Linked DNA regions of Methylovirgula sp. 4M-Z18. The protein of the gene in region 1 interacts with the protein of each later gene in a pairwise test. Links are inferred from orthologs where the notes say so. Each region holds a gene or a part of one and is shown on either strand. Other genes may lie near its edges.

The links. The genes of interacting proteins can lie anywhere in the genome.
Region 2: the proteins of V9T28_RS05705 (region 1) and V9T28_RS09425 interact in binary tests that used the Escherichia coli proteins (3 or more experiments, as listed by UniProt). The link is inferred for Methylovirgula sp. 4M-Z18 from one-to-one orthologs.

What each region holds. Positions count from the first base shown.
Region 1 is NZ_CP149574.1:1,259,308-1,263,828, forward strand. Bases 834-3,734 are described here. They hold V9T28_RS05705 (TrmH family RNA methyltransferase), read right to left. Parts: upstream 2,766-3,734; coding sequence 1,902-2,765; downstream 834-1,901. Other genes in these bases: V9T28_RS05700 (DUF72 domain-containing protein), read left to right, coding at 1,094-1,891; V9T28_RS05715 (HoxN/HupN/NixA family nickel/cobalt transporter), read right to left, coding at 3,120-3,734. Also shown: V9T28_RS05690 (MFS transporter), read right to left, coding at 1-13; V9T28_RS05695 (hypothetical protein), read right to left, coding at 130-732; more of V9T28_RS05715, read right to left, coding at 3,735-4,172; V9T28_RS05720 (hypothetical protein), read right to left, coding at 4,496-4,521. UniProt on the Escherichia coli protein: Specifically methylates the ribose of guanosine 2251 in 23S rRNA.
Region 2 is NZ_CP149574.1:2,033,685-2,037,445, reverse strand. What follows is about bases 1-2,951. They hold V9T28_RS09425 (NAD(P)H-hydrate dehydratase), read right to left. Parts: upstream 2,263-2,951; coding sequence 739-2,262; downstream 1-738. Other genes in these bases: V9T28_RS09420 (bifunctional helix-turn-helix transcriptional regulator/GNAT family N-acetyltransferase), read right to left, coding at 2,322-2,951; V9T28_RS09430 (multicopper oxidase family protein), read left to right, coding at 1-746. Outside these bases: more of V9T28_RS09420, read right to left, coding at 2,952-3,248; oxygen-dependent tRNA uridine(34) hydroxylase TrhO, read left to right, coding at 3,370-3,761. UniProt on the Escherichia coli protein: Bifunctional enzyme that catalyzes the epimerization of the S- and R-forms of NAD(P)HX and the dehydration of the S-form of NAD(P)HX at the expense of ADP, which is converted to AMP.

The DNA of each region.
Region 1 (4,521 bases):
CGCTAACAGCCATCACATACCTCCCCAGGCACTTGTTTATTTGTGAACAAGATAACTTGAAAAACTCAGATCGTCGATGGGGAAGTCGACGCGTGGCAAATCATGCTTTGGTCGTGCATCAGCGGCCGCTCAAAGGAAAAAGCCGGGCCAAGGCATATACTTGCTTTTATAGATCGCGGAACAATAATGCGTGCTGATTGCGGCGGTCGGCATAATATTCGCCAAGGTAAACTCGCTGAAATCAATCTCACGATCAAATTTTGCGCCTTCAAGCATATTCGGGTCGCACGGATCCTGATCGCTCGGGTTGGCGATGAGCGCGCAGCGATAGAAGGCGCCGCAATCGCGCGACAGGAGGAGCAGCGGCCGCGTGTCGTCGAAGCGGTAGATGCTGGCGATCGGTCTGATCAGGGCCGTCTTGCCGTGCTCGATTCGTGCCCAGGTCCCGGCCAATTGCGGCACGAAGATCAGAGCCAAGAAAAACGCTGTGGCCGCGACAATGAGAGCGCGCACGATTCGCCGCGAGACCGAGAGACCGCCCTCGAGCAGGCCCACGAGGAAATAGAGCAATAGTCCGAACGCCAGAAGATTGAGCAGCGGATAGATCAGAACGCCCGCCCGGCCGACGGGAAAGATTCCGAACATTTGCCACAGCAGGAGGAAGACGACCGCGCATTGTTCGCGCCAACTTGCTTCCACCATTTGGAATTGACGCGCTTCTGTCCTGTTCATGCCGATCACCCAGGCAGACGTCGCTGCGGAGGCATTAGAGCATTTTGCCGAAAAGTTGCGCGACTTTTCGGTTAGGAACCGCAGGTCCGCGTAGCGAAAATGCGATAAAACAAAGATGTAGAGCAATTTTGCGATTCTGAAAGAACGCAAAATGCTCTCGCGCTGCTGCAACCATCCCTTGCAAAGCGATATTTTCACCGGGGAGCGTTACCCAGGCCGGGACTTTGCGGGCGAGGGCGCATTGACGAATGAGAACAAACCGTGTCTATTTACTTGGGGCGCAAGCCAGGCTGCCCCGTTCCGAGATGGCGCGGAGGTTTTTGCCCTCGAACGGGAGCATTCAGTGAACGGGGAGCGACGTATGGCGCAGCAAGGCAGGATCTACGTCGGAATCGGCGGCTGGACCTACGAGCCCTGGCGGGGCGCGTTCTATCCGGCGAAATGGCCGATCAAGCGCGAACTCGAATATGCGGCCGGCAAGCTGACCTCGATCGAGGTGAACGGCACGTATTATGGCGCGCAGAAACCCGAAACCTTTGCCAAATGGGCGGCCGAGACGCCCGACGATTTCGTATTTTCGCTCAAGGCGCCGCGTTTTGCCACCAATCGGCGCGTGCTTGCCGAAGCGGGGGCGACAATCGAGCGCTTCTTTGCCAGCGGCCTCAATGAGCTTGGGCCCAAGCTCGGGCCGATCAATTGGCAATTCATGGCGACGAAGAAGTTCGATCCGTTGGATTTCGAGGATTTTCTCAAGCTGCTCCCTGAAAAGCTCGGCAAGCGGCCTTTGCGCCACGTGGTCGAGGTGCGGCACGAAAGCTTCTGCAACAGCGATTTCATTGCTCTTGTCCGCAAATATAGCGTCGGTGTCGTGATCGCGGCAGATTCCGAATATCCGCAGATCGGCGATATCAGCGCGCCTTTCGTCTATGCGCGCATCATGGGTACGAAAGAGGGGGAAAAGCACGGCTATCCTGCGAAAGCCCTCGATCAATGGGCAGAGCGGGCGAAAGCTTGGGCAGCCGGATCGGCGCCGAAGGACATCAAGACCTTTGCCGCCGCTGCAAAGCCGGCGCCGCGCGACGTCTATCTTTACGTTATCAGCGGCCACAAGGTGCTGAATCCCGCTGCGGCGCAAGGCTTGATCGAACGTGTGAAATAGCGCTGCAACTTCACATTTCGCCAAGCCGCGCCAAGGTGAGGGTGAGCGCGACCGCGCAGGCGTTGGAGACGTTCAGGCTCTTGATCTTGCCGGGCACGTCGAGCCGTGCCAGCACGTCGCAGCGCTCGCGGGTCAAATGGCGCAAGCCTTTGCCTTCCGCGCCAAGCACCAGGGCCAGCGGCCGGGACAGGACGGTCTGTTCGAGCGGCGCTGGCCCCTCCGAATCAAGTCCCACCACCTGATAGCCCTGATCCTGCAGTTCGGTCAGGGCACGGGCGAGGTTGGTGACGGCGCAGATCGCCACATGTTCGAGGCCGCCCGAGGCGCTCTTGGCCAAAACGCCGGCGAGTTCGGGCGAATGGCGCTCGGTGGTGACGAGCGCATCGACATTGAAGGCGGCGGCCGTGCGGATGATCGCGCCGACATTGTGCGGGTCGGTCACCTGGTCCAGTACCAGCACGAGGCCTTTTTCGGGCACCTCCGAAATGTCGATGGGCTCGAGATGGCGTGCTTCCAGCAACAATCCTTGGTGAACCGCATCGGTGGGCACGCGGGCGGCGAGTTCCTCGGCGCTGACAATGCGCGGCTGCAAGTGGCGCGCCGCGATTTCCGGCGCAAGCCGCTCGGCCGCGGCGGCCGTCGCCCAGAGCGTGACGAGCTTTCGCCGTTCGGAGCGCAGGGCTTCGCGGACCGGGTGGTAGCCCCAGAGCAGGGCGATGTCCGGGCCGGCGGTGGGCCGTAGCTTGGGCCCGCGCCCGTCCTTGCCGCCGACTTTCTGCCCAGGGCGCGAGACATTGCGCCCTGAGTCAGGCCGCCGCGGCGCGCCACCGGACGTATTGGTCCTCTCGCGGTGATGGGGTGGTCGCTTGGCCAAGCTGCTTCCTTTCCTTCGGGATTCGCCGTCAGCCTTCCCACGTTCGTCGCTATTTCGCAAACAAAAGAGATTAAGATCGGGGATTTTACGGGTAGGAGAGTTTGAAGGGGTTGACACGGGCGCGAGGCTTAGAGATAAGCGCCCCCGACCTGTCGATCCCGCTTCGGGATGCCAGATGGGAGAGTGTCCCGAGCGGCAAAGGGGGCGGACTGTAAATCCGCTGGCTAGGCCTTCGAAGGTTCGAGTCCTTCCTCTCCCACCACCACTATAATTTACTGATATTATTGGCTTTGTTGGATCGCTGCGCCTGGTTGGTGCCTAGCGAACTTTAGCGGCGCCGAAACCATGCGCGGTTCATTGCGCGGCTGTTGCGGAGATATTGTCGTAGCCCTTCATCTTGTAGATCGCTGCCGAAACGAGCCAGCTTGCGACGAAGATACCGACAACGGCATAACCAAAGCTGGTGAGGCTGTCATTGAGACTGCCGATGATGTCCCACAGGCCTCCTTGCAATCCCAATTTCTCGCTGACGAGGCCGAGCGCCTCGATGCCGCCGACAAAGACAGCGACAATGACCGACGCGGCGGTAATCGTCATATTGTACCAGAGCTTTCGCATCGGGTTGACGAACGCCCAGCCATAGGCCCGCGTCATCAATATGCTGTCGGTCGTGTCCATCAAGGACATGCCGGCGGTAAATAGGGCTGGAAAGACGAGAATGGTCCAGAACGACATGCCGACGGCCGCTTGGGCCGCGGAAATGCCGAGCAGCCCGATCTCGGTCGCCGTGTCAAACCCAAGCCCGAACAGGAAGCCGACCGGGTACATGTGCCAGGAGCGTGACACAACGCTGAAGATCGGCCGGAAGATCCGGACCATAAAGCCTTGCCCGGCAAGAAGGGCGTCGAGGTCTTCCTCGACGATTTTTTCGCCGCGCCGCGCGCGCGAAAAGGCCTGCCAGATGCCTTTCAGGATGAACAGGTTGGCGATGCCGATAGCGAGCAGGAACAGCGCCGAGACCGCGGTCCCGATTATGCCAACGATGTCGTGGAATTGTTCAAACTTGCCCTGAAGTGCCGCAGCTGTGGCGGCGATGGCGACGGAGGCCAACACGACGATCGTGGAATGGCCGAGCGAAAAGAAGAAGCCGACCGAATAGGGCGCCTTTCCCTCTTGCATCAGCTTGCGGACGACATTGTCGATCGCCGCGATGTGATCGGCGTCGAACGCGTGCCTCAGTCCGAACGTGTAGGCGAGCAGCGCCGTGCCGAGCAGGGCGGGGTGGTCGGAGAACGCAACCCAGGCCCAGGCCCAGGCCGCGATATTGGCCGCGATGAGAAACGTGTAGGTCAGGATCGCCTTCGAGCGAAATCGTTCGGGCCTATCGTCAAAAGGGTTGGCGATCATGCTTCAGTCCCATGCTTTTCCGACCGCCCCAAACGGCCGAATTCTGGCTCTAAGCGCGAAGTCCACTGAATGGACAGCAAGACGTTATTTTACAATCATCACATTCATCAAGCGGGATAAGGAAGAAAATCTTTATTTCTCAGGCCGTTAAAACGCCTCCGACTCCGTCGGAGTCGTTGCCGCAAAGAGCGACGCGCTGTCGCCAGAGGCCCGGGCGCGCATGGAGGGTGAGTTCGATCGTCCGGGCCCCACAGGCTCTGTTCGGCGCCCGGGATGTGTGTGACGATAAAGACGATGGTCCGCTCGAACAAAATGTCCTGCGGTCAATGGGGCCGCTTCAGCGCGGCCA
Region 2 (3,761 bases), 770 kb from region 1 along the record:
TGGACACCGTCCGTCCGGGAACCAGGTTGCGGCTGCGGATCGCCAATGTGTCGAGCCAAAACATCATGCTCGCGAGTTTTTCGGGGGCCCAGCCGCTGCTCATCGCCATCGACGGTCGGCCTTCCGCCCTGTTCGAGCCATCGCGGCAAACCTTGCCGATGGGGCCGATGGCGCGTTTCGACATCATGCTCGACATGCCGCAAGAGGATGGCGCGAAAGTTCGCTTGACCCTCTATCATGACGAGGGGCCGAAGGGTCCGTCAGGCGACGGCGATCCCAATCAGGTGCTCGCGGAATGGACGGCGCAGGGCGCGCCTGTCGCCGCAAGGCCGCCCATCGCCAAACTGCCCGACAATCCGGCCTTGCCTGCGGCCATCCCGCTCGAGAACGCGCTGAAATTCGAATTTGCCGTCGCAAAGGATCGGATGTGGTCGCTGAATGGGGCGAGTTGGACCGGCACACCGGGCAAGCCGCTGTTCAGCGCGGCGCGCGGCCGCCCCATCAGCATCGGCTTCGCCAACCATTCCGATGAGGCGATCGACCTGGCGCTGCACGGCCACCATTGCCGCCTGCTGCATCCGATGGACGACGGCTGGGAGCCCTATTGGCGCGATTCCATCCTGATTCCGCCGCGGCAGACCCAGCATGTCGCGTTCGTGGCGGGCGAGCCGGGCAAATGGATGATCCACGACGCGATCCTCCCGCATTTCGACCAGGGACTGGCCGGCTGGTTCGAGGTCACATAAGGGCGCGCAAAACCTGCGGCAGCGCCTCGGGCAAATCCTCGGCGATGAGGCCTGGACCGAAGACATTGGCCGCTTCGCCATGCAGCCACACCGCACAGGACACCGCCTCGAAAGCCGGCATGCCCTGCGCCAAGAGGCCGCCGATCAACCCGGCGAGTGCGTCGCCGGCTCCGGCGGTGGCGAGCCAGGGCGGCGCATTGGCGGCAATGGAGGCCCGGCCATCAGGCAAGGCGACGACCGTGTCGGGGCCTTTGAGCAGGATCGCGGCGCCGGAGATGTGCGCTGCTTGGCGCGCGGCCTCAAGTTTTGCGTGAAGTTTAAGATCGATATTTTTCGAATTGAAAAGTCTTGAAAATTCCCCATCATGCGGCGTCAGAACGACTGGCTTCTGCGAGGCTCGAATAGCCCCCCAAAGCCGGTCCGCCTCGCCGGCGAAGCTGGTCAAGGCATCGGCATCGAGCACCACCGCCCTGGTGTCGGGTTCGGTTTTGAGGGCCGTCAGAACGAGGTTGCGGGCCGCCTTGTTCACCCCAAGGGCCGGCCCGAGCACGATCGCATTCTTGCGCGGATCGGCCAAGATGTCGGCGAGTTCGCGCACGTTGCTGCAGGATTTGAGCATGATCGCCGTCAGGTGCGCCGCATGGATGGGCAGCGCGTCCTTCGGCGCCAGCACGGTCACCAGCCCCGCCCCCACCCGCAAAGCCGCGCGCGCTGCAAGCCGCGGCGCGCCAGTTGACAACGGCCCGCCGGAGAGAACCGCCGCATGGCCGCGGCTGTATTTGTGGCCGATCACCTGCGGCCGTGGCCGCACAGCCTGCCAAAGATCCGGCTCATTGGCGCAGATCTGCGGCCGAATCGTTTCAAGCACCGCGTCAGAAATGCCGATATCCGCGACACGGACGATCCCGCACAGCACGCGCCCGGGCACTAGCAGATGGCCGGGCTTGCGGCGGAAGAACGTCACGGTCAGGTCGGCCTGGATGACTGGACCTGCCGCGCGGCCCGTATTGCCGTCGAGCCCGGACGGCACATCGACGGCGACGATCTTCGCGTCGCTTTGCCGCACCTTTTCGACCGCAGCGGCCGCCGCACCGTCGAGCGCGCGCGTCAAGCCGGCGCCGAACAGCGCATCGACGACCAGCGTGCAGCCGGCAAGATCGAGATCCGCCAAATCCGCGACCGGGCCGTCCCAGGTCTCGGCCGCTAAGGCAGCGTCGCCTTTCAGAGCCTCCTTCCGGCCAAGCAGAAACAACCGAACGTCGGAGCCGCGCCCCTGCAGCAGGCGCGCCACCACGAAGCCGTCGCCGCCATTGTTGCCGGGGCCGCACAGCACCGCGACCCAGCCCTGTTGCAAGCCATGCGTCTGTTCAAATTCGAAAATCTCCCCCGCAACCGCAGCCCCTGCCCGCTCCATCAGCGTAATGCCCGGCGTGCCGGCGGCGATCGTCAGCCGGTCGGCTTCGGCCATTTCGGCGGTGGTGAGGAGCGCGGCGGAAGATGGGGCGAGAAAAGTCATGCGCGAAACGTGGCGCAAGGCGCGTGCCGGAGCAAGGGCTCTGTCTGCGCGAGGAGCCGTTAGAGATCCAGCGACCAAGTCTGCCCGACGAGGTCGTGGCCGAATGAGTGGTGCGGTTCCTCATGCACCAGCCGGAACCCGGCACGCTGATAGAGACGCAGCGCAGAGGTCAGGATGCTGTTGGTCCACAGATCGATCCGTCTGTACCCGACCGCGCAGGCGCGCTCAACGCAGGCGTCGACAAGCATCTTACCGACGCCCATGCCGCGTGCCTCTGGCTCGACATAGAGCAGCCGGAGCTTGCCGACTTCCGGCTTGTCGCTGCGCACGAGGAAGATCGAGCCAACCATGCGGCCGTCGAGGTCCGCGATCCACGCCGCTTCGCGCGCCGGATCAAACGATTGGCGGAAGTCAGCAAGAATGCGGGCAACCAGCGCTTCATAATCATCGTTCCAGCCATATTCCTCGGTGTAAAGAACTGCCTGCCGGTGAACAACCAGGCCGAAATCGCCTGCTCTCGGGTCGCGCAAGGTGACACTCGGCGCCGACTCGGCCTCGAATATTTTTGTCATGGTATGGGCGGCCGCAAGCATACGGGTGCGCCGCACAGGCGGCAGCGCTTCGAGCATCGCGCCGACGGTCGCGCGCGTGTTTGCCTCCAGCGCGGCGAAAGCATCCAGGCCCGCTGGCGTCAACGACAACAGCCGGTGCCGGCCGTGCTGCGGATCTTCGCGGGTTCCGACCAATCCGCGATCGCCGAACCGCTTCAAGGTGCGGCTGATCTGCGCGCGATCCAGATTCAGTGCCCGCGAGAGTTCCGCCGCGGTCGGGTCGGTCCGGTGGGCCAGTTCATACAGCACGCGCGCCTCGCCCAGCGCGAAGGGGCTTTTGTCGAGATGGGAATTGAGCAGGCCGAGCCGGTTTGTGTAGACGCGGTTGAAGGTCCGCAGGGCTGCAACGTCTTGCTCATGGCTTGAGGTCGGCATGCGACACGCTCCACAATGTTGACTGAATCAACACTATGCAATGTTGACTGAGTCATCAATTAGGTTCTTTTGCCCGACCATTTTTCTTGACAATCCGGCCAAGGCCCCTTGATGAAGGGCCATGTCCGAGATCCACGTCGCCGCCTTCTACCAATTCGCCCGCCTGCCGCAGTACAGGGAGCTGCAACCGCGGCTGCAGGCCGCGTGCGACGAAAACGGCATCAAGGGCATCGTGCTGCTCGCACCCGAAGGCATCAACGGGACTATTGCCGGCGCGCCGGATGCACTGCACCGCGCCATTGACCAAATCCGCGAGATCACGGGTTTAAAGGACCTCGATACGAAATTGTCCCATGCCGAGACCATGCCGTTCTTGCGCATGAAAGTGCGGCTCAAGACCGAGATCGTGACCATCGGCGACACCGGCGTCGATCCGACCGCGCGGGTCGGCACCTATGTGGAGCCCGAAGACTGGAATGCGCTGATTTCGGATCCGGACGTCGTGGTGATCGA